3 regions of the Streptomyces sp. NPDC058284 genome follow, and region 2 is predicted to be linked to each of the others. Evidence: riboswitches for the same ligand, from Rfam matches in the RefSeq annotation. Region 2 holds a riboswitch; each other region holds the start of a gene.
The links. A riboswitch is a leader RNA that binds a small molecule or an ion and turns the genes downstream of it on or off. The one in region 2 is predicted to bind cyclic di-AMP.
Positions count from the first base shown of each region.

Region 1: it holds a riboswitch for cyclic di-AMP, as region 2 does, so the genes downstream of both, ACFVYR_RS19820 (M23 family metallopeptidase) here and ACFVYR_RS13650 (M23 family metallopeptidase) in region 2, are expected to answer to the same signal.
Region 3: it holds a riboswitch for cyclic di-AMP, as region 2 does, so the genes downstream of both, ACFVYR_RS11595 (transglycosylase SLT domain-containing protein) here and ACFVYR_RS13650 (M23 family metallopeptidase) in region 2, are expected to answer to the same signal.

Region 1 is NZ_JBHVYE010000013.1:149,539-157,246, forward strand. It holds gene ACFVYR_RS19805 (DNA topoisomerase (ATP-hydrolyzing) subunit A) at 1-1,294, opposite strand, end outside; gene ACFVYR_RS19810 (M16 family metallopeptidase) at 1,518-2,897, shown strand; gene ACFVYR_RS19815 (M16 family metallopeptidase) at 2,894-4,282, shown strand; cyclic di-AMP (ydaO/yuaA leader) riboswitch at 4,533-4,695, shown strand; gene ACFVYR_RS19820 (M23 family metallopeptidase) at 4,708-5,511, shown strand; gene ACFVYR_RS19825 (GntR family transcriptional regulator) at 5,751-6,443, shown strand; gene ACFVYR_RS19830 (HPr family phosphocarrier protein) at 6,550-6,831, opposite strand; gene ACFVYR_RS19835 (GNAT family N-acetyltransferase) at 6,987-7,708, shown strand, end outside.
Region 2 is NZ_JBHVYE010000008.1:17,086-24,793, reverse strand. It holds gene ACFVYR_RS13655 (PP2C family protein-serine/threonine phosphatase) at 1-1,083, shown strand, start outside; cyclic di-AMP (ydaO/yuaA leader) riboswitch at 1,315-1,477, shown strand; gene ACFVYR_RS13650 (M23 family metallopeptidase) at 1,489-2,568, shown strand; gene ACFVYR_RS13645 (aldo/keto reductase) at 2,623-3,567, shown strand; gene ACFVYR_RS13640 (PrsW family intramembrane metalloprotease) at 3,571-4,938, opposite strand; gene trmB (tRNA (guanosine(46)-N7)-methyltransferase TrmB) at 4,982-5,815, opposite strand; gene lhgO (L-2-hydroxyglutarate oxidase) at 5,959-7,176, opposite strand; gene ACFVYR_RS13625 (MFS transporter) at 7,369-7,708, opposite strand, start outside.
Region 3 is NZ_JBHVYE010000006.1:152,309-160,016, forward strand. It holds gene ACFVYR_RS11585 (ABC transporter ATP-binding protein) at 1-456, opposite strand, end outside; gene ACFVYR_RS11590 (ABC transporter ATP-binding protein) at 453-2,258, opposite strand; gene ACFVYR_RS11595 (transglycosylase SLT domain-containing protein) at 2,539-3,288, opposite strand; cyclic di-AMP (ydaO/yuaA leader) riboswitch at 3,293-3,447, opposite strand; gene ACFVYR_RS11600 (hypothetical protein) at 3,924-4,352, opposite strand; gene ACFVYR_RS11605 (hypothetical protein) at 4,527-5,576, shown strand; gene ACFVYR_RS11610 (hypothetical protein) at 5,579-6,688, shown strand; gene ACFVYR_RS11615 (SDR family oxidoreductase) at 6,834-7,673, shown strand; gene ACFVYR_RS11620 (class I mannose-6-phosphate isomerase) at 7,670-7,708, shown strand, end outside.

The DNA.
Region 1 (7,708 bases), on a different contig from region 2:
GGATGTCGCTCAGCGAGAAGCGCCCGATCAGGCGCTCCTTGGCCTGGGCGGAGTTGTCGCTGGAGCGGATGAGGCGGATGACCTCGTCGATGTCCAGGAGGGCGACCAGGAGGCCCTCGACCAGGTGCAGGCGGTCGCGCTTCTTGCCGCGGCGGAACTCGCTGCGGCGGCGCACCACGTTGAACCGGTGGTCGAGGTAGACCTCAAGGAGCTCCTTGAGGCCGAGGGTGAGGGGCTGGCCGTCGACCAGCGCCACGTTGTTGATGCCGAAGGACTCCTCCATCGGCGTCAGCTTGTAGAGCTGCTCAAGGACGGCCTCCGGGACGAAGCCGTTCTTGACCTCGATGACCAGGCGCAGTCCGTGCGCGCGGTCGGTGAGGTCCTTGACGTCGGCGATGCCCTGGAGCTTCTTCGAGCCGACCAGGTCCTTGATCTTGGAGATGACCTTTTCGGGTCCTACGGAGAACGGCAGTTCGGTGACGACCAGGCCCTTGCGGCGCGCCGTCACGTTCTCCACGGAGACCGTGGCGCGGATCTTGAAGGAGCCGCGGCCCGATTCGTACGCGTCCTTGATGCCGGTCAGGCCGACGATCCGGCCGCCCGTGGGCAGGTCGGGGCCCGGCACGTACTTCATCAGGGTCTCGAGGTCGGCCCCGGGGTGCTTGATCAGGTGGCGGGCGGCGGCGATGACCTCGCCGAGGTTGTGCGGCGGCATGTTCGTCGCCATGCCGACCGCGATGCCGGACGCGCCGTTGACCAGGAGGTTCGGGTAGGCCGCGGGGAGAGCGGTCGGCTCCCTCTCCTGCCCGTCGTAGTTCGGCTCGAAGTCGACGGTGTTCTCGTCGATCGACTCCGTCATCAGGGAGGTGGCGTCGGCCATCCGGCACTCGGTGTACCGCATGGCGGCCGGCGGGTCGTCGTTGCCGAGCGAGCCGAAGTTGCCGTGGCCGTCCACCAGGGGGAGGCGCATCGAGAAGGGCTGGGCCATGCGCACCAGGGCGTCGTAGATCGACGCGTCGCCGTGCGGGTGCAACTTACCCATGACCTCGCCGACGACGCGGGCGCACTTCACATAGCCGCGGTCGGGGCGCAGGCCCATCTCGTTCATCTGGTAGACGATCCTGCGGTGCACCGGCTTCATGCCGTCGCGGGCGTCCGGCAGGGCGCGGGAATAGATGACCGAATACGCGTACTCGAGGAAGGAGCCCTGCATCTCGTCGACGACGTCGATGTCGAGGATCTTCTCCTCGTACGAGTCGTCGGGCGGCGGGGTCTTCGTGCTGCGGCGGGCCATCGCTGCTGCGGCTCCTTCACCAACATGTGCGGGTTCTGACGCCGACCATTGTGGACTGTCCCACTGACATCGCAGACCACGACCCGTGCACCGGGGGCGTCACACGTGACTACGCCGAGGGCGGAGCGGGAACTTCGTCAGGTGCTGACACGCTTGCATACAGTGGCAGGACTGGCAGCAATTGTTCTGATCCAGCGATGATCCAGCGATCGAAGGGACGTACATGCCCATGGGTCACACGGCCACAGCCGAGGCCGGCTCCGGCGGCCTGACAGCGACCGAGCACCGGCTGGCCAACGGCCTGCGCGTGGTGCTCTCCGAGGACCACCTGACCCCGGTCGCCGCGGTCTGCCTCTGGTACGACGTCGGCTCCCGCCACGAGGTCAAGGGGCTTACCGGCCTCGCCCACCTCTTCGAGCACCTGATGTTCCAGGGCTCGAAGCAGGTGCACAACAACGGCCACTTCGAGCTGGTCCAGGGCGCGGGCGGGTCGCTCAACGGCACGACGAGCTTCGAGCGCACCAACTACTTCGAGACCATGCCCGCCCACCAGCTGGAGCTGGCCCTGTGGCTCGAGGCCGACCGGATGGGCTCGCTGCTCTCGGCACTCGATGAGGAGTCGATGGACAACCAGCGCGACGTCGTCAAGAACGAGCGCCGCCAGCGCTACGACAACGTCCCGTACGGCACGGCCTTCGAGAAGCTGACCGCCCTCTCGTACCCGGAGGGCCACCCCTACCACCACACGCCGATCGGCTCCATGGCCGACCTCGACGCGGCGACCCTGGAGGACGCGCGCGCGTTCTTCCGCACGTACTACGCGCCGAACAACGCCGTCCTCTCGGTCGTCGGCGACATCGATCCGGAGCGGACGCTCGCCTGGATCGAGAAGTACTTCGGCTCAATCCCGGGCCACGACGGCAAGCAGCCGCCGCGCGACGGCGCCCTGCCCGAGCGCATCGGCAAGGAGCTGCGTGAGGTCGTCGAGGAGGATGTGCCGGCCCGCGCCCTGATGGCCGCCTACCGCCTCCCCGAGGACGGCACGCGCGCGTGCGACGCGGCCGACATCGCCCTCACCGTCCTCGGCAGCGGCGAGTCCTCCCGGCTGTACAACCGCCTCGTGCGCCGTGACCGCACCGCCGTCGCCGCCGGATTCGGTCTGCTGCGCCTCGCGGGGGCGCCCTCGCTCGGCTGGCTGGACGTGAAGACCTCCGGTGACGTGGAGGTCCCCGTCATCGAGGCCGCCGTCGACGAGGAGCTGGCCCGCCTCGCCGCGGAAGGCCCCACTCCGGAGGAGATGGAGCGCGCCCAGGCGCAGTTGGAGCGCGAGTGGCTGGACCGGCTCGGTACGGTCGCGGGCCGCGCCGACGAACTCTGCCGGTACGCCGTCCTGTTCGGCGACCCGCAGCTCGCCCTGACCGCCGTGCAGCGCGTCCTCGACGTCACCGCGGAAGAGGTCCAGGAGGTCGCCGCGGCGCGCCTGCGACCGGACAACCGCGCGGTGCTCGTCTACGAACCCGTGACCGTCGCCGACGACGGCGAAGAAGGCGAAGAGGGCGAAAAGGGCATGGAGTACGCCGAGGAAGAGGAGGCGGCGAAGTGACCGAGGCCGCGACGACGATGCAGTTCCACCCACAGCCCAAGGCGGGCGCGGCCAAGCCCTGGGCCTTTCCGGCACCCCGGCGCGGCACGCTGCCCAACGGCCTCACCGTGCTGCGGTGCCACCGCCCCGGCCAGCAGGTCGTCGCCGTCGAGATCCACCTCGAAGCGCCGCTCGACGCCGAGCCCGAAGGCCTCGACGGCGTCGCCACGATCATGGCGAGGGCCTTCAACGAGGGCACCGACAAGCACTCCGCCGAGGAGTTCGCCGCCGAGCTCGACCGCTGCGGCGCCACGCTCGACGCGCACGCCGACCACCCGGGCGTGCGGGTCTCCCTCGAGGTCCCGGTCTCCAGGCTCCCCAAGGCGCTCGGCCTGCTCGCCGACGCCCTGCGGGCCCCCGCCTTCGCGGACGGCGAGATCGAACGGCTCGTACGCAACCGCCTGGACGAGATCCCGCACGAGGCCGCCAATCCGGCGCGCCGCGCCGCCAAGGAGCTCTCCAAGCAGCTGTTCCCGCCGACCTCGCGCATGTCCCGGCCGCGCCAGGGCAGCGAGGAGACGGTCGCGGCCATCGACTCGGCGGCGGTGCGCGCCTTCTACGAGAAGCACGTCAGGCCCGCCACGGCCACCCTCGTCGTGGTCGGCGACCTGACCGGAATCGACCTGGACGCCGTCCTCAAGGACACCGTCGGCGCCTGGACCGGCTCCGCGGGCGAGCCGCGCCCTGTACCGCAGGTGACCGCCGACGACCACGGCCGCGTCGTCATCGTGGACCGCCCCGGAGCGGTCCAGACGCAGCTGCTGATCGGCCGCGTCGGCGCCGACCGGCACGACCGCGTCTGGCCGGCCCAGGTCCTCGGCACGTACTGCCTCGGCGGCACCCTCACCTCCCGCCTCGACCGGGTGCTGCGCGAGGAGAAGGGGTACACCTACGGGGTGCGGGCGTTCAGCCAGGTGCTGCGTTCGGCGCCGGACGGGACGGGCGCCGCGATGCTCGCCATCAGCGGCTCCGTGGACACCCCGAACACCGGGCCGGCGCTCGGGGACCTCTGGAAGGTGCTGCGCACCCTCGCCGCCGAGGGCCTTACCGACGCCGAGCGCGACGTGGCCGTGCAGAATCTGGTGGGCGTCGCCCCGCTCAAGTACGAGATGGCCGCCTCGGTCGCGGCCACGCTCGCCGACCAGGTCGAGCAGAACCTGCCGGACGACTTCCAGGCGCAGCTGTACCGGCGGCTGGCCGACACCGGCACCGTGGAGGCCACCGCGGCCGTCGTGAACGCCTTCCCCGAGGACCGCCTGGTGACGATCCTCGTCGGGGACGCCGCGATGATCGAGGAGCCCGTCAGGGCCCTCGGGATCGGCGACGTGAGCGTGGTCACGGGCTGAGTGTGGTTCCAGGCCGAGCGAGGTCCCGGGCCGAGTGAGGCCCGCGTGGACTGAGTGACAGTCAGGACATTTCGGGACCCCGGCGACCGTTTCGGCCGCCGGGGTCCTCATATGTCCGGATTCATATGGTGGTTGCCTGTCTGCCGTGTGGCGTGCGCTACAAAAGTCGCGTTCTGTTTGTGGATTGAAAGAGGCCCCGTTTAGCGTCGGTCCGGCTGTTCGTCGCGCACCACGCCGCATCCGCGGCACCGGACAGTCATCGCCGAGTCCCCGTACGGCGCGAGCCAGGGGAGCCGGGGACCCACATGTCCCCTGGGGTGAATCGGGCACCTTGCCGCGAGGTGAGGGACCCGTAGGAGACCTTCCTGCTCCGAACCCGTCAGCTAACCCGGTAGGCGAGAGGGAAGGAAAGGATCACCCGCCACATGGCGTTCACCCGTGCCACCGGGAAGCACCGTCGTCCGAGCCGCCTCACGCGGACCACCGCGAACGTCGCCGGTGTCGCGGCGCTCACCACCACCGGTGTCATCGGAGGCCTCGCCGCCCCCGCGCTGGCCGCCGCCGACGAAGCGGCCGTCGAGCACACCGGCCTCACCCAGGCGATATCCGTCGGCGACTCGCTCGCCGAGAGCATCGACGCGCAGGCCGCCGCGCAGCGCCAGGCCGCCGACGACGCCGCTGCCGCCCAGAAGGCCGAAGAGGCCGCCAAGAAGAAGGCCGCGGAGGAGAAGCGCAAGGCCGAGGCCGAGGCGAAGGCGAAGGCCGAGAAGGAGCGCAAGGCCAAGGAGCGCGCCGCCCGCGAGGCCGAGCGCAAGCGCCTGAACACCTACGTCGCCCCGATCGCGGGCTCGTACGTCTCCACGGGTTACCAGACCGGCGGCGCCATGTGGTCCTCCGGCAGCCACACCGGCATCGACTTCCATGCCGCGTCCGGCACCGCCGTCCACGCGGTCGGCTCCGGCACCGTGGTCGAGGCGGGCTGGGGCGGCGCCTACGGCAACAACGTGGTCATCAAGATGAACGACGGTACGTACACCCAGTACGGCCACATGTCGTCCCTCGGTGTCACCGTCGGCCAGACGGTCACCCCGGGCCAGCAGATCGGCCTCTCCGGCTCCACCGGCAACTCCAGTGGCCCGCACCTCCACTTCGAGGCCCGCACCGGCCCGGAGTACGGCTCGGACATCGACCCGATCGCCTACCTCCGCTCGCACGGCGTCAACGTCTGAGCGACGGACTGCACGGCTCCCGCAGCACTCCACGAAAGCCCCGGCTCCTCCCGAGCCGGGGCTTTCGTCCTTGCGCCCCTCCGCATCCCCGGACCCCCGGAACTCTCCTCGCAGGGCCCTTGGCCAAAAGATATCCACGAATTCCGGACCGCCGTCGGAAATTCCGACGCTCTGCAATAGAGTCACTGAATGAGCGTCGGTCGACCGCGTTTCGCGGGGATGAAGGCGGAGGTCCGGTCATGCGTGTTCCCGCGCATTCGGTATGCACGGCCATTCGGAACGACATTGTCGCCGGTGTCCACGAAAGAGGCGGCCGGCTCACCGAGGACCTCCTCGCGCGCCGCTACGGCGTCTCGCGCGTCCCGGTCCGCGAGGCCCTGCGCACCCTGGAGGCCGAGGGGTTCGTCGTCACCCGCAGACATGCGGGCGCCTGTGTCGCGGAGCCCACGGAGCAGGAGGCGGCGGACCTCCTCGAGGTCCGGACGCTGCTCGAACCGCTCGCCGCGGCACGCGCCGCGCAGCGCCGCACGGACGCCCACCTCAAGGTCCTGCGCGGTCTCGTCAGGATGGGCCGCGAGCGCGCCGGGAGTGGTCAGGGGGAGGATCTGCGGTCCCTGGGCGGCTGGTTCCACGAGACGCTCGCCCAGGCGTCCGGCAGCCCCGGCCTCAGCGCGCTGCTGACCCAGCTCCGGCAGAAGACCGCCTGGATGTACGTCGTCGACCGTCCGGCGGCGCCGGCCGAGTCCTGGTCCGAGCATGCCGAGATCCTGGACGCGGTCGCCCGCGGGGACGCCGAGCGCGCCAGGGCGCTCACCGCCGCGCACGCCGCGCGGGTGGCGGCCACCCACCGCCTGCGTCACGGGGGACGGCCAGGACCCGAGCGCGTGAGGAATTCGCAACATGCCGTAAACACGGTGAGCCTCCGGAATTAACGGAGACGCCGTATATAAAGAAAGAGTCAATCCATCACGCGTAAACGCCGATGGGGTCGCCCGGAATTCCGGGCGACCCCATCGGCGCATTTTCCAGGAATGTGTCCTAGACCGTCTCCGGAAGCTCCTCGAGCCCCTCCGAGACCAGCTTCGCCAGCCGGTCGAGGGCGGCGTCCGCGCCTTCGGCGTCGGAGGCGAGCACGATCTCCTCGCCACCCTGGGCACCCAGGCCGAGCACCGCGAGCATCGAGGCGGCGTTGACCGGGTTGCCGTCGGCCTTGGCGATCGTCACGGGGACGCCGGAGGCCGTGGCCGCACGGACGAAGATGGAGGCGGGTCGGGCGTGAAGGCCCTCGGCCCAGCCGACGTTGACGCGGCGCTCAGCCATGTGTTGCTGCCCTTCCAGGTGTCTCACACTTGTCTAGACCAGTGTCTCATGCCGTCGCGGGTGCTCTGTCGGACGTAAGTCCTGCTCCCGGCCGCCTTCGACCCGTCCTAGCCTGCCCCGGCCCCGACGGCGGCGCGACCCGTACCCTGGGCCCCATGCAGACCGCGTCGGATCAGCAGGATCGGCACGACTACCCCTCCCACTGGGAAGCCGATGTGGTGCTGCGCGACGGGGGGACCGCCCGGATCAGGCCCATCACGGCCGAGGACGCGGACCGTCTGATCAGCTTCTACGAGCAGGTGTCCGACGAGTCGAAGTACTACCGCTTCTTCGCGCCCTACCCCCGCCTCTCCGCCAAGGACGTGCACCGCTTCACCCACCACGACCAGGTGGACCGGGTCGGGCTCGCGGCCACGGTGGGCGGCGAGTTCATCGCCACCGTGCGCTACGACCGCATCGACGAGCGCGGCATGGCCGCCAGCGCGCCCGCCGACGAGGCCGAGGTCGCCTTCCTCGTGCAGGACGCCCACCAGGGCCGGGGCGTCGCCTCCACGCTCCTCGAACACATCGCGGCTGTCGCCAGGGAGCGCGGCATCCGCCGGTTCGCGGCCGAGGTGCTGCCCGCCAACACCAAGATGATCAAGGTGTTCACGGACGCGGGCTACCAGCAGAAGCGCAGCTTCGAGGACGGCGTCGTCCGCCTGGAATTCGGCCTGGAGCCGACGGACCGCTCGCTCGCCGTGCAGCGCGCCCGCGAACAGCGCGCCGAGGGACGCTCCGTGCAGCGCCTCCTGACGCCTGGCTCGGTCGCGGTGATCGGCGTGGGCCGGGCCCCCGGCGGCGTGGGCCGCAGCGTCCTGCACAACCTCAAGGAATC
Region 2 (7,708 bases):
CTGCTCCTGCTGGTCGGCGTGGTCTACGACGCGGCGACCCCGCCGGACTTCACCGCGGCCCCCCTCTACACGGCCGCCCCGCTGATCGCCGCCCCCTTCTACTCGCTGCTCAGCACCGTCCTGACCGGCGCCGCGTCCACCGTCGCCGTCCTCTTCCTGCACTTCGGGGCCCGGGCCGACAGCCGCGTCGAGGCCGTCACCGAAGTGATCACCGTGGTGACCGTCGCAATCCTCGCCATCGTCATCAACCGCGTCGTCCGCCGCGGCAACGACCGGCTCGCCAACGCCCGCTCCATCGCCGAGACCACCCAGCGCGCCGTACTGCCGGAGCCCGACCCGCGCATCGGCGGGCTCGACATCGCGGCGCGGTACGAGGCCGCGCAGGCCGACGCGTTCATCGGGGGCGATCTGTACGCGGTGCAGGACACCCCGCACGGCGTGCGGCTCATCGTCGGTGACGTACGGGGCAAGGGCATGGGCGCGGTCGCGGCGGTCGCCGTCGTCATCGGCGCCTTCCGGGAGGCCGCCGAGCAGGAGACCACCCTAGAGGCGGTGGCCCAGCGCCTGGAGCGGGCGCTCGCGCGCGAGGGCACCCGGCGCGACGGGCTCGACGCGTTCGAGGGGTTCACCACCGCCGTCCTCGCCGAGATCCGGCACGCCGACGGCCGCGTACGGCTGATCAACCGGGGGCACCCGGCGCCGCTGCTGCTGCGCGGGGACGGCCGGCTGTGCGTCATGTCGGCGAGCGAGCCCGCGCTGCCGCTCGGCATGGGCGATCTGGGGGTCTGGCCGGACCGGGCGGACGAATCGGAGTTCCCGCCCGGCGCGATGCTGCTCTTCTACACTGACGGCCTGTCGGAGGCGCGCGACGTGACGGGGGAGTTCTACGATCCGGCGGCCCGGCTCGGCGGGCGGATCTTCCCCGGACGCGGAGGACCGCAGGCCCTGCTCGCCGCGCTCGCGGAGGAGGTGCGGCGGCACACCGGGGGCCGGATGACCGACGACATGGCGCTGCTCGCGGTGCGCCGGCCCGTCGCGGGGGATCCGGACGTCACCGATCCGGGCGTCACCGCCGGTGATTGAAGTGAGCCACTCCGCATCACAACTGACGTGTTGTCAAGGGAGTGTGAAGTTCCGGTGCACGGCCCGGTGTGAGGAAGTGTCGTCAACTCACCCTGTTCTGACCACTCCTGTCCCCATACGTACAGGTGGACAGCGTTAACGATCAATCGGAACAGCTTGGAATAGTGACCCGCTGTCTATTAACGTTCGATAACGCAGCGCGGTCGTCCCAGCCGTCACTAGAGGCGGCTCCGCGCGCACGCGCCTAATCCCGCAAGGGAGCCGGGGAACCACTAACTTGGGGTGAATCGGGCCTCTGCGCCTCGTGCATCCGTGCACCCGCGCCAGACGCTCGTAGGAGACCTTCCTGCTCCGAACCCGTCAGCTAACCCGGTAGGCGAGAAGGAAGGAAAGGAGCGCGCCCCAGTGGCGTCCAACCGGCCTGCCCCCCAAGCCGTGTACGTACCGAATGACGACGACTTCGGCTCGTACGACGAGGGCTCTTTCGAAGAGTGGAACCCCACCGAGGAGTCCGTCCGTCCCGTCCGCGGCAGGCACCGTGTGCACAAGAAGAGCGGTGGCGGGCTCGCCCGGAGCTCCACCGTCCTCGGTGTGGGCGTCATCGCCGCCGTCGGCGCGGGCGGCATCGCCACCGCGCAGGACGGCAGGCCGCCGGTCTCCATATCCATGCCCGACCTGCCGGGCATGGACACAGTCGCCGACTCGCTGCCGGACGCCGAGTCGCTGCCCGGCGTCGGCTCGTTGCTGGCCGACGACTCCCCGGACACCACGGCGAACGCCGCCGCGGCGGCTCCGCTCACCGCGGCCGGTGTCAGCACCGCCGACGCCGAGCAGGGCACCACCGACGCGGGCGAGGCACTGCGCGCCCGCATCATGCGGCAGGCCGAGAACCAGCAGCACCAGGCCGACACCGCCGTACGGACCGCGGCCGAGGACGCGACCGCCCGGCAGGCCGCCCGGCAGGCCGCCGGCCAGCAGCGGGCCGCCGAGAAGAAGGCCGACGCCGAGGCCGCCGCCAAGAAGAAGAAGGCGGAGGAGGCCCGCAAGGCGAAGGCCGAGGCGGAACGCCTGGCCAAGCTCGCCAAGAGCTACGCCATCCCCACCTCGTCGTACACCCTCACCTCACACTTCGGTGACGCCGGTGCCATGTGGTCCTCGGGCCACCACACCGGACTGGACTTCGCCGCTCCCACGGGTACCCCGCTCAAGGCCGTGCACACCGGCACCGTCAAGGAGGCCGGCTGGGCGGGCGCGTACGGCTACCGCACCGTGCTCGAACTCGAGGACGGCACGGAGGTCTGGTACTGCCACCAGTCCTCGCTCAATGTCAGCGCGGGCCAGAAGGTCACCACGGGCGAGGTCATCGGCCGCGTCGGCGCGACCGGCAACGTCACCGGGCCCCACCTGCACATGGAGGTCCACACCCCGGACGGCACGGGCATCGACCCGCTGACCTGGCTGCAGGGCAAGGGCCTGAACCCCTGATTGGCCGCTCGTACCTGACGGAATTCGCATACCGTCGGGGACGTTGAGCGACATATGACTTCTCTCCGTACACTCGGCGCTTCCGAACTCGAGGTCTCCCCGCTCGCCCTGGGCGGCAACGTCTTCGGCTGGACCGCCGACCGGGCGGCGTCCTTCGCCGTCCTCGACGCCTACACCGCGGCAGGCGGCAACTTCATCGACACCGCCGACGTCTACTCGGCCTGGGTCGACGGCAACAAGGGCGGCGAGTCCGAGACCCTCATCGGCGAGTGGCTGGCCGAGCGCGGCAACCGCTCCGACGTCGTCCTCGCCACGAAGGTCGGCGCCCACCCCGACTTCAAGGGCCTCTCCCCGGCCACGGTCAAGGGCGGCATCGACGCGTCCCTGCGCCGTCTCGGCACCGACTACATCGACCTCTACTACACGCACTACGACGACCCGTCGGTCCCCGTCGAGGAGATCATCGGCACCCTCGACGAGCTGGTGCGGGACGGCAAGGTGCGGGCGATCGCGGCCTCCAACATCACCCCGGAACGGCTTCAGGAGTCCCTCGACTTCTCCGACCGCGAGGGCCTCGCGCGCTACGTCGCGCTCCAGCCGCACTACAACCTCGTCTCCCGCGACACCTACGAGGGCCCGCTCCAGGAGGTCGCATCCCGCTCCGGCCTCGCGGCCGTGCCCTACTACGCACTCGCGTCCGGCTTCCTCACCGGCAAGTACCGCCCGGGTGCGCGGGTGGAGAGCGCGCGCAGCGGGCGCGTCCAGGAGTACGCGGGCACCGAGCGCGGCGACCGCGTCCTGACCGCGCTCGACGAGATCGCCGCGGAGCGCGGCGCCGAGGTCGCGACCGTGGCGCTCGCCTGGCTCGCGGCCCAGCCCACCGTCGCGGCGCCGATCGCCTCCGCCCGCACGGTCGAGCAGCTGCCCGCGCTGCTCGCGGTGGCGGACCTCCAGCTCACGGAGGCGGAGGTCGCGCGCCTCACGGCGGCTTCCGCATAGCTCTCAGGGGCGGCGGTACGGATTGTCGTACGCCGTCGGGTAGCCGTAGCCGTAGCCGTAGGCCGGGTAGGGCTGCGGCTGCGGCTGGTACGGGGGCAGGCCGGGCGGAAGGTGCCCGTACGCCGCGTACGGCACGGGGAGCATCACCGGCACCGGCAGTGTCGCGCGGGCCGCGTACGCGAGGGCGGGGCGGGCCGGCTCACGGCGCTCCCAGAGCTTGTCGAGCAGCTCACGCTCGCGTACGACGAAGTCGGCCCCGGCCCGGCCGCGCCGGCCCCGGTGGCGCAGGAGCGCGAGCGACGTCGCGTACGTCTCGTACTCGGCGACCGTGCGGGCCGCGGCCTTGCCCCAGGTGTACGAGGCGTAGTCGCGGGCCAGCGAGCGGGCGCGCATCGAGCCGAGCGCGTACGGCTCGGGCGGGGTCAGCCAGCCGGCCGCGGCGTACCCGGGCAGCTCCGCCCGGATCGTGCGCAGTTCGCGCTGCCGGGTCCAGATCGCCAGCCAGGTCAGCAGCCCGAACGCCGGGAGCATGAAGGCCGCGTACACGGTGAAGAAGCCGTACTGCCCGAAGACCGCCGAGCCGTTCCACAGCGCGTGCATGCCCATCGCGAGCAGCAGCCCGGCGAGCGGGAGCAGCGCGCGGCGCAGGCGCCGGTGCTCGGCGGCGAACGCGGCGAGGCCGAAGCCGATGCCGGTCAGGACCGTGAACAGCGGATGCGCGAACGGCGACATGACGACGCGTACGAAGAAGGTCGCGGCCGTCACCGAGGCGAGGCCGCTTTCGCGGCTGAGCTGGTCGGTGACGAAGGCGTTGCCCAGATAGAGGATGTTCTCGGTGAACGCGAAGCCGGTCGCGGTCACCCCGGCTATGACGACGCCGTCGACGATCCCAGTGAAGTCGCGTCTGCGGAAGAGGAAGACGAGCAGGACGGCCGCCGCCTTCGCGCTCTCCTCGACGATCGGGGCGATGACGGTCGCGCCGAGGGTGTCGGCGCTGGTGGGGTCGGCGGTGGCGGTGGCTATCCAGCGGATCGCGAAGCTGTTCGCGACGATCGCTATGAGGGCGGCGGCGCAGGCTCCCCAGGAGAAGGAGAAGAGGAGGTTCCGCCAGGGCCCCGGCTGCACCCGGTCCAGCCAGCGGAAGGCGGCGACGAGCAGCGGCACGGGCACGGTCGCGAGACCGAGCCCGACCAGGAAGCCCTCGGTGCCGGTCTGCTCCCTGACCAGGGCGAGGATCACCAGGCCCGAGAGGGCGAGCAGCGTGACGAGCGCGGCCACGCGTATCGCGCGCCGCTGCCACCAGCGGACGCGGCGCAGCGCCCCCGGGGCGGGCGCCTCGGGGGGTATCGGATACGGGGAAACGGTGGCCACGCCGTTGACCCTAACGAGGGACGGGACGGGCCGCGACGGTGCCTCAGCCCTGGGCCGGGGCGACTCGGCGGAACAGCAGGTCGTGGACGACGTGGCCCTTGTCGAGGCCCTGGCCCTCGAAGCGGGTGAGGGGGCGGAAGGCGGGGCGCGGCGCGTACCCGCCGTCGGCCTGGGTGTTCTCGAAGTCGGGGTGCGCGGTGAGCACCTCCAGCATCTGCTCGGCGTACGGCTCCCAGTCGGTCGCGCAGTGCAGCAGCGCGCCGGGCTTGAGGGAGGGCGCGGCCAGCGTCAGGAACTCCGGCTGGATCAGGCGGCGCTTGTGGTGGCGGGCCTTGGGCCAGGGGTCGGGGAAGTAGACGCGAAGGCCGTCGAGGGACGCGGGCGCGAGCATCTCGCGGAGCAGGATGATCGCGTCGCCGTTGGCCACCCGGACGTTGCTCAGGCCGTTCCGCTCGGCGAGGGCGAGGAGGTTGCCCTGGCCGGGGGTGTGCACGTCGACGGCGAGGATGCCGGTGTCCGGGTCGGCGGCGGCCATCTTCGCGGTGGCCTCGCCCATGCCGAAGCCGATCTCCAGGACGACGGGCTTGCCGGAGGGGGTCTCGCCGTCGCCGAAGAGCTCGGCGAGATCCAGCGTGCGCAGGCCGTCGATGTCCAGTCCCCACGTGGGCCAGAGCCGGCGCAGGGCGTCCTCCTGGCTGGCGGTCACCCGGCTGCGCCGGGGCTGGAAACTCCGGATCCGCCGCTCGTGGTGCGACCCCGCGGGGTCGGGCGACGGCCCTCCGGGAAACCGGGCCGGAGCCTGCGGACGGCCACCCGCGTGCGGGGCACGGACAGCGTCCGGCGACGGGGTTTCGGGGGTGTGGGGTGAGTCAGACACAGTGCGGCGATTTTACGGGGTGGCGGAGGGCGGGGGCGCACGAGCCGTTGCGGGAGCGGCTGCGGGAGCCGCTGCACGAGCCGGGTCCGCTCCCCGGCTGCCTGTCCGCTCCCCGGCTGCCTGTGCCTGGCCAGGGTGGTCGCTCAGCCCGCGGCGCGCAACGCGCCCAGCGCCCGGCGGGCGACCTCCCTGCCGATGGGGAGGGAGGCGGTGGCGGCGGGGGACGGCGCGTTCAGTACGTGCACCGTGCGCGCGCCCTCGCGTATCAGGAAGTCGTCGACCAGCGTGCCGTCCCGCAGGACCGCCTGGGCCCGGACACCGGCGGGCGCGGGCACCAGATCGTCCGGCCCCACCGCGGGCAGCAGCCTGCGCACCGCTTCGGTGAACGCGGACTTGGACGCCGAACGGCGCAGCTCACCCGCCCCGTACCGCCAGTGGCGGCGCGCTATGTGCCAGGAGCCGGGCCAGCCGAGGGTCCCCGCGAGCTCGCGGGGGTGGATGACCGACCAGTCGTACCCCTCCCTGGCCAGCGCGGGGACCGCGTTCGGTCCCACGTGGACGCCGCCGCCGATGCCCCGGGTGAGGTGCACGCCGAGGAAGGGGAAGGCCGGGTCGGGCACGGGGTAGACGAGGCCGCGCACCAGCTCGGGGCGGACGAGATCGAAGTACTCGCCGCGGAACGGGACGATCCGCATGCCCGGGTCGTCGCCGGTGAGCCGCGCGACCTCGTCGCAGTGCAGTCCCGCGCAGTTCACCAGGACCTTGCCGCGGACGACCGTGCCGTCGGCGGTGGCGACCGCCACACCGCGGTCGGGGCGGCGGTCGATGCGGGTGACCTCGCCGCCCGCGCCGTAGCGGATGTCGGCTCCGGAGGCGTCCGCCAGGTGCGCCGCCACCGCGCTGTAGTCGCAGATCCCGGTCGTGCCCACGTGGATGGCGGCCAGGCCGCGGACCTCCGGTTCGTACTCGGCGATCTGGGCGGGGCCGAGCTCCCGGACCGGAATGCCGTTCTCCCTGCCGCGCTGGACGAGGCCGTGCAGGCGAGGGAGCTCCGCGCGCTCGGTGGCGACGATCAGCTTGCCGGTGACCTCGTGCGCGATGTCGTACTCCGCGCAGAACTTGATCATCTCGGCGGCGCCGCGGACCGCGTACCTCGCCTTGAGCGAGCCCGGACGGTAGTAGATCCCGCTGTGGATCACGCCGCTGTTGCGGCCCGTCTGGTGGCGGGCGGGTCCGTGCTCCTTCTCCAGGACCGTGACCCTGGTGCCGGGGGCGGTGCGCGTGAGGGCATACGCCGTCGCCAGACCGACGATCCCGCCGCCGATCACCAGTACGTCGCAGTCGTACGCGACCTTCTTCACCGCGCCTCACCTCCCACCACAGATACTGCCCTGCGCCACTGACAACGCCGCCAAACCTCGGGCGCCGGATCCTTCTCCGCCGCTCCGCGGCGGTTCACACGGGGCCACCCCCGCGTTCACCCACCCGCCCGCCATGACGATGCCGGACGCGACGGTGCCGCCCCCCGGGCCACCCCGGAATCCGCCCGCCGGCTACGCCGGAGCCATCAGCAGCGGCCGTGCCCGCTCGCGGAGCTCCACCACCCGTGGCTCGTCCCCGTACGGCTCCAGACGGTGCAGCAGGTCCTTCACGTACTCCGTGGTCCGCGCGGAGGAGATCCGCCCGGCGACCTCGAGCGCCCGCGTGCCCTGCTCGCACGCCGCGTCGAGGTTGCCGGACTCCAGCTCGGCGACCGCCGACACCACGAGGCGTAATCCGTGCGAGCGCACGAACTCCTCGGTGGGGCGGGACAGCGCCTGCTCGGTGAAGCGCCGGACCTGCCGCGGCGCCTTCAGGTCGCGGTAGCACTCGGCGGCGTCGGCGGCGAAGCGG
Region 3 (7,708 bases), on a different contig from region 2:
GACGGTGAGCATCACGACGACGATCGTCGCGGGGGTCACGGCCGCGGAGATCAACGGCACCAGCAGATGGGCGATCACGGCCATGGCGTCCAGGACGCCGCGACCGGCCAGGACGGACACCTCCCCGACACGGCCCGCGCCGTACCAGCCGATGGGCAGCCGGGCCAGGTGGTCCCCGAGACGGTCGTACATGCCGCGCAGCAGCGCGGTCCCGACGCGGAACCCCGAGAGGTCGCCGAGGTACCGCAGCACGGCGTACGCCGCCGTCGCGGCCCCGAACGCGGTCAGCCAGGGCCAGGCGTCCTCGGGGGTGCTCCCGAACAGGGCGCGCAGTACGGGGACCAGCAGGGCGTAGGACAGGCCCTCGGCCACGGCGGCCGTCGTCATCAGCACCAGGGCGCGACGCAACGGCCGGGCGTACTCGCGCCCCAGCACACGCAGCAGCAGCGGAATCATCGGGGCTCGTCTCCTTGCGGTAGGGGTGCGTCGTGCCGGTCCCGGGGCGTCTCGGCGGTCGCCGACGGCGGCTGGGGAGGCCGCCAGAACGTGGCGAATTCCCCTCCCTTCGCCAGGAGTTCACTGGGCCGACCGCGCTCGACGACCCTTCCGTCGTCCAGCATCACCACCATGTCGGCGTCCGCGACGGTCTCCGGGCGATGGGCGATGACCACGACCGTCCGCCGGCCCGCCGACGTGGCCAGGGCCCGGCGCACCGCTTGCTCGGTCTTCGGGTCGGCGAAGGCGGTCGCCTCGTCGAGCACGAGAACGGGCGTGTCGGCGAGCAGCGCGCGGGCGAGGGCGATCCGTTGCGCCTCGCCGCCCGACAGTCCGGCGTCCTCGCCGATCACCGTCTCGTAGCCGCGCGGGAGTTCGAGGATCCTGTCGTGGATGTCGGCCAGCCGGGCGGCCCGCGTCACGGCGTCGGGGCCGGCGTGCGGGACCGCCAGCGCGATGTTCTCCGCCACGGAGGCGCGCAGCAGGCGTACGTCCTGGAAGACGAAGGAGATGGTGCGGTAGAGGTCACGGCCGCTCAGCTCGCGCAGGTCCACACCGCCGAGGAGGATCGAGCCGTGGGTGGGGTCGAAGAATCGCGGCAGCAGCTGGACCAGCGTCGACTTGCCGCTGCCGGAGGGCCCGGTGATCGCCGTGAGCGTGCCGGGTTCCAGCACGAGGTCGATGCCGCGCAGCACCTCGCGACCGGCCTCGTAGCCGAACCGGACGTCTCGCAGTTCCACCCGGTGGCCCTGGGGTGCGAGGGGATGCTCGGGCTCCGGCAGCGGCCGTACGGTGAGGACGTCGCGGATGCGGCCGACCGCGCGCCTCGCGGCCTGCAGGTCGTCGAAACCGTGGCCGAGTGCCTCCACCGGTGCGGTCAGGCCGAGTCCAAGGAGCAGGAAGGGGAGCAGGTCGGCCGGGGCGAGAGCGCCGTCGGTGAGCAGAGCGGCGCCGCCGACGAGGACGACGAGCAGGACGAACGGCGGTGAGAGGACGAGCTGCATCCCCGCGGCGATCCTGGAGAGGCCGCGCACCCACCGGTGGAAGGTGTCCGTGAAGTCGTCCACGGCGGCACGGAACTCGCGGTGCGCACGCCCGGATCCGCCGAACGCCTTGACCACCGCGATGCCCTGCACGAACTCGACGACGGAGCTGGAGATCCGCCCCATGGCCGCGTCGAACGCCTCCTGCTCGCGCAGCCGGGCCGGCGTCATCATCAGCGGAACCAGCGCCACCGCCAGCAGCACGGGGACGAGCGTGATGAGGGTGAGCCGCCAGTCGACGGTGCACAGGTAGACCAGCGACACCAACGGGACCACGAACGCCGAGACGAGCTGACCGGGGGCGTGGGCGATGAACGGGTGTACGGCGCTGACGTCTTCCCCCACCACCTTGGCCAGCTCACCGGTGCGGCGCCGGGAGAACCAGCCGATCGGCGCCCGCCCCAGCCGGGAGGCCAGCTGCCGACGGAACGAGAGCTGCACCCGGCCGTCGAGGACGTGCCCGATCCCGGACGACGCGCCTGTGCACAGCAACCGGACGAACAGCCCGGCCGCACCCACGGTCACGGCCGACCAGACGTGCCCGCGGTCGACCGGCCCCGGCGACAGCAGGGCACGCCCCACCTCGACGACCGCGAGCAGCGGCGCGAGACCCGCGACGGCACCGACGACCTGCAGGATGACGACGGCGGCGAAACTCCGGGCGTACGGGCGCAGCAGCGCTGCCAGGCTCTGCCCCGGCGCCGGACTTGCCTCCCTCACCGGGCGGAGACGGCGCGCGCGTCGGCGAGCGGCGGGTGGGTGGCGGTGAACGGCGGGATGGCTGTGGCGAGTTCAGGGTCCATGACCGTCATCCTCACCGGCTGCCGCCGCGGAATCGTCCGCCGAGTGTCGGCTCTCTCGCCCGATTCACGCACCGACCGGCGCGTACGCCGGTAGCACTCAGGTGCTACCGACGCACGAAAGGCTTGTCACCTTTTGAACTCGCCCTTTGCATCGGCGAGTTCTGGAGTCCTTTCCATTCGGCGACGCCGGCCCGCTTTTAGTAGGGGCCGTTCACGTTGTCGATCGAACCGTAGCGGTCGGCCGCGTAGTTGCAGGCGGCCGTGATGTTGGCGACCGGGTCGAAGCTGTCCAGCGAAGTGCCGGGCACGTGGTAGGCGGTGAAGGTGGGGGCGATAACTTGCAGGAGCCCCTTGGAGGGGGTTCCCGCAATGGCGTTGACGTCCCAGTTGTTGATGGCCAGCGGATTTCCGGAGGACTCGCGCATGACGTTGCGGTGAATGCCCTCATAGGTGCCCGGGATGCCGTGCTGGGCCATGATGTCGAGCGATTCCCTGATCCAGCCGTCGAGGTCGTTCGGGTAGGACTTCACGGCCGGGGCGGTGGGGGCATCGGCGGCGAGCGCGTCGGTGTTGCCGGAGCGGTCCGCCCGCTCGGCGGACGTCCTGGAGGCGGTCCCGGCCGCGTCGTCCTTGCCGAGGGTGAGCTTGAGGCCGGGGTGTATCAGCCCCGGGTTGTCGCCGAGAATGCCGCGGTTCTGCTGGTAGAGGGCCTTCCAGCCGCCGCTCAGGGAGTGCTCCTTGGCGATCTTGGAGAGGGAGTCGCCGGCGAGGACGACGTAGGTCTTCGGGGCCGCGGTGGGCTTGGCGGCCCCGTCGGCCGGTGCCGCGGCGGCGGTGGTGGCGCCGAGCACCGGCAGGACGAGCACGGCGCCGCCCGTGCCCGCGGCGGCGATGCCCCGGGTGAGCGGGCTCGACTTGGGGCGGCGGTGCTTTCCCTTTGCGGGCATGACGCATTCCTCTCCGTCGCCTGCGAGGTGAGCTGTCGGGTTCGGACGGGAGATGTCCGGACGCACGGTGAATGCGCCTTCACCCCGAGCCGTCCCGGAATCCGGGTCGGCGGCTTACCTGGGTCCCCCGCTCCTGCCGGGCGTAAGTGAGTGGTGGAAGGGATTCCGGACAGCGGCAGGATTCGGCGTTCCATCCGGATTGGCGGTGACGTTAGACGAGAAAGACAGGACGGAACAAGACACGAATTTGCATCGGCAATGCGTGAGGCCTACCGCTGAAGATCGGAAACTCCTCGCCGCCTTTGATCCAAAAGTCCAACTCTCCTGGAGTGGCGCGGGAATGCGCGCGGAGATTCCCGGAGCGGGGTACGGCGGACGGTGTGACTCAATTCACCGAATGGGATACGGCCCGGAATGCGAATCGACGGGCCGTCAGAATGTGAGCCATTTCGCTCGGGCACATCGCGAAAGCAGGCAGTTGCCTACACGGGGTGCCAAAGGGGGGAAAGATATAATTATGGTTCAAACCTGGACATAGTCCTACTGCTGTCCGCGCCGGACGGTGAGGCGATGCCCCCGCCCGGTCCGCACATGGCGCTGCCCCCGCCGAAAAGGCGGGGGCAGACGTCAAGCCGTCAGGCGGCGACCCACCCCGTCTTGAGGTAGGGGGAGTTGGGGAAGTCGAGGTAGAAGTAGACGCCGTCGTTGAAGTCCTTGCCGAGGACGGTCCACTTGGCTGCCTTCGCCGTGACCCAGCCCTTGCAGACCTTGTTGTCGGGGTTCCGGTTCTTCAGGTAGCAGAGCTTCATCTTCGTGTCCCGGTCCGGCTTGACCTGGATGTCGTCGCACCGGTTGGTGGTCACGTAGTAGCCGTCGCCCTGGGGCGCGTACTTGTACCCGTCGTACGACCAGTCCCCGCCGAGGCAGGAGGCGGCCGACGCGTGCCCCACCGACGGGGTGGCCGAATGCTCGGACGATGCGGCGGTCGCGGAGGCGCCGCCGATGATCCCGGCCGTGAGGACGCTTGCCGCCAGCGCGGTGGTGAGCTTCGTGCGAGTAAGCACAGTTCTCCTTCTGGTGCTCGATGGCGGATACCGGTCCGGCATCCGTGAACGATCTCACCGGCTCACGGATTGTTCGTCAGGCCTGGTCCGAGCCACCGAACAATCCCGTTCAGCCCTGTTCACCGCTGGGCGGACGCCCTAGGCTGAGCGCCCTTCGCGGCCTTGGGAGGTCCTGTGCACGGTCTCCGCGTGGTCATCGTCTGCCTCGTCATCGCGTGTGTCACCGCGGTGTCGCCGGCCTCGGCCGTGACGCCGGGCTGGTCGGCGGTGCCGGTTCCGGCGGCGGTCGCGCCGGTGACCGTGCTCGATCTGGCCGCCCGCGGTTCCGGCGAGGCGTGGGCGACCGGGTACGAGCAGGCCGCCGACGGGATGCGGCCGATGCTGTACGGGTGGGACGGCGCGAAGTGGAGCCGGGACACCAACTTCCCCGGTGTCGGCGAATCCGGCTGGCTCGGCAAGGTGCAGTTCGTCGGCGAGGAAGTGTGGATCTTTCACAACCGCGCGGGGGAGGGGGAGATCCTGCGCCGGTCGGCCACCGGCTGGAGCACCGTTCCGCTGCCGCGGACCCTCTGGACGTACCAGGACTTCACCGCGGTACCGGGAGCGGCCTGGGTCGTCGGTGAGGACGACACCGGCCTGAAGGTGTTGCACTACGACGGCGCCCGCTGGACCGCCCAGCCCACCCCGGACGGTGTGCTGTTCCTCATGGGCGTCACCGCGCGTACCGCGACCGACGCCTGGGCCTGGGCGGACACCGACACCGGGACCGCCGTTCTGCGGTGGGACGGCACGGCGTGGCGGGACGCGAAGGTGCCGCTGCCGTCGAACAGCAACGTGCACACGATCCTCCTCGAACCGTCAGGACGTGCCACGATCGGCGGCAGCCAGTACACCGACGGCGTGACCCGCACCTACCTGACGGCCTGGAACGGGCGGGCCTGGCGCACCACTTACCCGGCGCTGGGCGACACCTACACCGAGGCCATGGTGCGCGGCCCCGACGGCGCGCTGTGGCTGCCGGTGCGCAGCGACCGCGCGTTCCGGTCGAAGTACGCGCGGGTGGACGGCGCTCGTACCGCCTTCTCCTACGGCCCGGAACGCACGAACGCCATCGACGTCCAACCGCGTGCGCTGACGAGCACCGGCCGCTCCCTGCTGTCCTTCGGCACCGTCGAGATCTACGGCTCCAAACCGAATCTGATGAGCGAGCGGCTGGGAGGCTGACCATGGTGCGTCGACTGCTCGTCGCGGCCCTCGCCGTCGCCCTGGCCCTGGTGACCGTCATGACGACGGCCGCGGCAGAGACCCGGTCCTGGCAGCACGTCCCGGTCCCGGCGCAGGTACGCCCACAGGCCGGGCTGAACGAGGCCGTGGCGTTCGGCCCCGACCGGGCGTGGGCGGTCGGGGCCGACGCCGTCGGCCGTGCGGCGCCGGGTTTCCCGCTGATGCTGCGCTGGGACGGGACCGCGTGGCAGCGCGAGAGTCTGCCGGGGGTCCGCTGGCAGGGCGAGCTGCTGTCCGTCGCCGCGACCTCACCGGCCGCGGTCTGGGCGGTCGGCCGGGACTCGGCGGGCGGCTCCCACCTGCTCCGCCACGACGGCAAGGCCTGGTCCGAGAGCCCGCCGCCACGCGGTGTCGTGCTGGGCGAGGTCGTCGCCGGTGGCGGCGAGACCTGGCTGACCGGCTCGCGGAACGGCGCGCAGGCGCTGCTGCGCAGGGACGGGCGCGGCTGGCGGGATCTGCCGGTGCCGCCGGGATACGTGAACGGGCTGCACGTCCTGGCCGCCGACGACGCCTGGGCCGCGGGCGCCACCGGATCGGGGGCGGCCGTGTCGCATTGGGACGGGCAGGCGTGGCAGCAGACGATCGTCGACGGGTTCCCACGCTCGGCCGTGGGCAGCGTGCTTGCGGTCTCGAAGACGGAGGTGTGGGCGGGCGGCACGGCCGGATTCGTCGGCGGTCCTGTGGGCAAACCGATCCCACCCCTGCTCGTCCGCTGGGACGGGCAGGCGTGGAACCGGGTGACCGTGCCCACCGACTTCGGCTCGGTCAGCTCGCTGACGCCCGGTACGTCCGGCGAACTGGCCTGGGTATCGGTGACCCGCTCGCAGAAGCTGGGCCCGCCCGGCAGCTATCCGCCGCTCGTCCCTGGGCCGGACTTCCTGGCCTGGAACGGGCAGTCGTTCACCGAGTACGCCGAACCGGCGGTGGCCGGGGAGGGCGACTCCCGGACGCTGCGCCTCGCCCCGGTGCCGGGGTCGGCGACGGTGTGGTCGGTCGGCCGCGCCGACGGTCCCGAGGGCGCGTTCGCGCCGCGCGTCCTGCGGTTCGGGTGACGGGCCTTCCGCGAGCACGGCGACCTTCCTCACGAACTGCCCGGCTGCCGCTCCTCGGCTGGCGGGCTCCCGGCCGGCAGGTGAGCATGTGTGGTGCGTGCCGGGTTCCGGGCGCCGTCGACCGAACGTAACGCCGGGAGCCGTCATGTCTCAGCCTCGTCAGCAGCAGACCCCGCCGGGTGCCACCTCCGGGATGACCCCGCGGCCCGACCACGGCGAGGAGAGCTACCGCGGATCGGGGCGGCTGGCCGGCAAGGCAGCCGTCATCACCGGCGGGGACAGCGGCATCGGCCGCGCCGTGGCCATCGCGTACGCCAGAGAGGGCGCGGACGTCCTCCTCTCCTACCTCGACGAGCACGAGGACGCGGCCGAGACCCAGAGATGGGTGCGGGAAGCGGGCCGCAGCTGTGTGCTCGTCCCCGGCGACGTGGCGGACCCGGCGCACTGCCGGTCCATCATCGACAAGGCGGTCAAGGAGTTCGGCCGGGTGGACGTGCTCGTCAACAACGCCGCGTTCCAGATGACGCGCGACTGCGTCGTCGATGTCCCCGACGAGGAGTGGGACCGCACACTCGCGATCAACATCAGCGCCTTCTTCCATCTGACCAAGGCCGCAGTGCCGCACATGCGGCCGGGCTCGTCGATCATCGGCAGCACCTCGGTGAACTCCGACATGCCGCCGCCGCAACTCCTCCCGTACAACGTCACCAAGGCGGGCATCGCCAACATGGTCGGTTCGCTGTCGCAGCTGCTCGGCCCCAAAGGCATCCGTGCCAACAGCGTGGCGCCGGGCCCCATCTGGACGCCGCTCATCCCCTCGACCATGCCCGCGGAGGACGTGGAGAACTTCGGGACACAGGTGCCGCTCGGGCGTCCCGGCCAGCCCGCGGAGCTGGCGCCGGTGTACGTCATGCTCGCCTCGGACGAGGCGAGCTACGTCTCCGGGGCGCGGATCGCCGTCACCGGTGGACAGCCGATCCTGTGAGCGAGGACGGGACCGGTCTGTATCCGCTGCGGCTG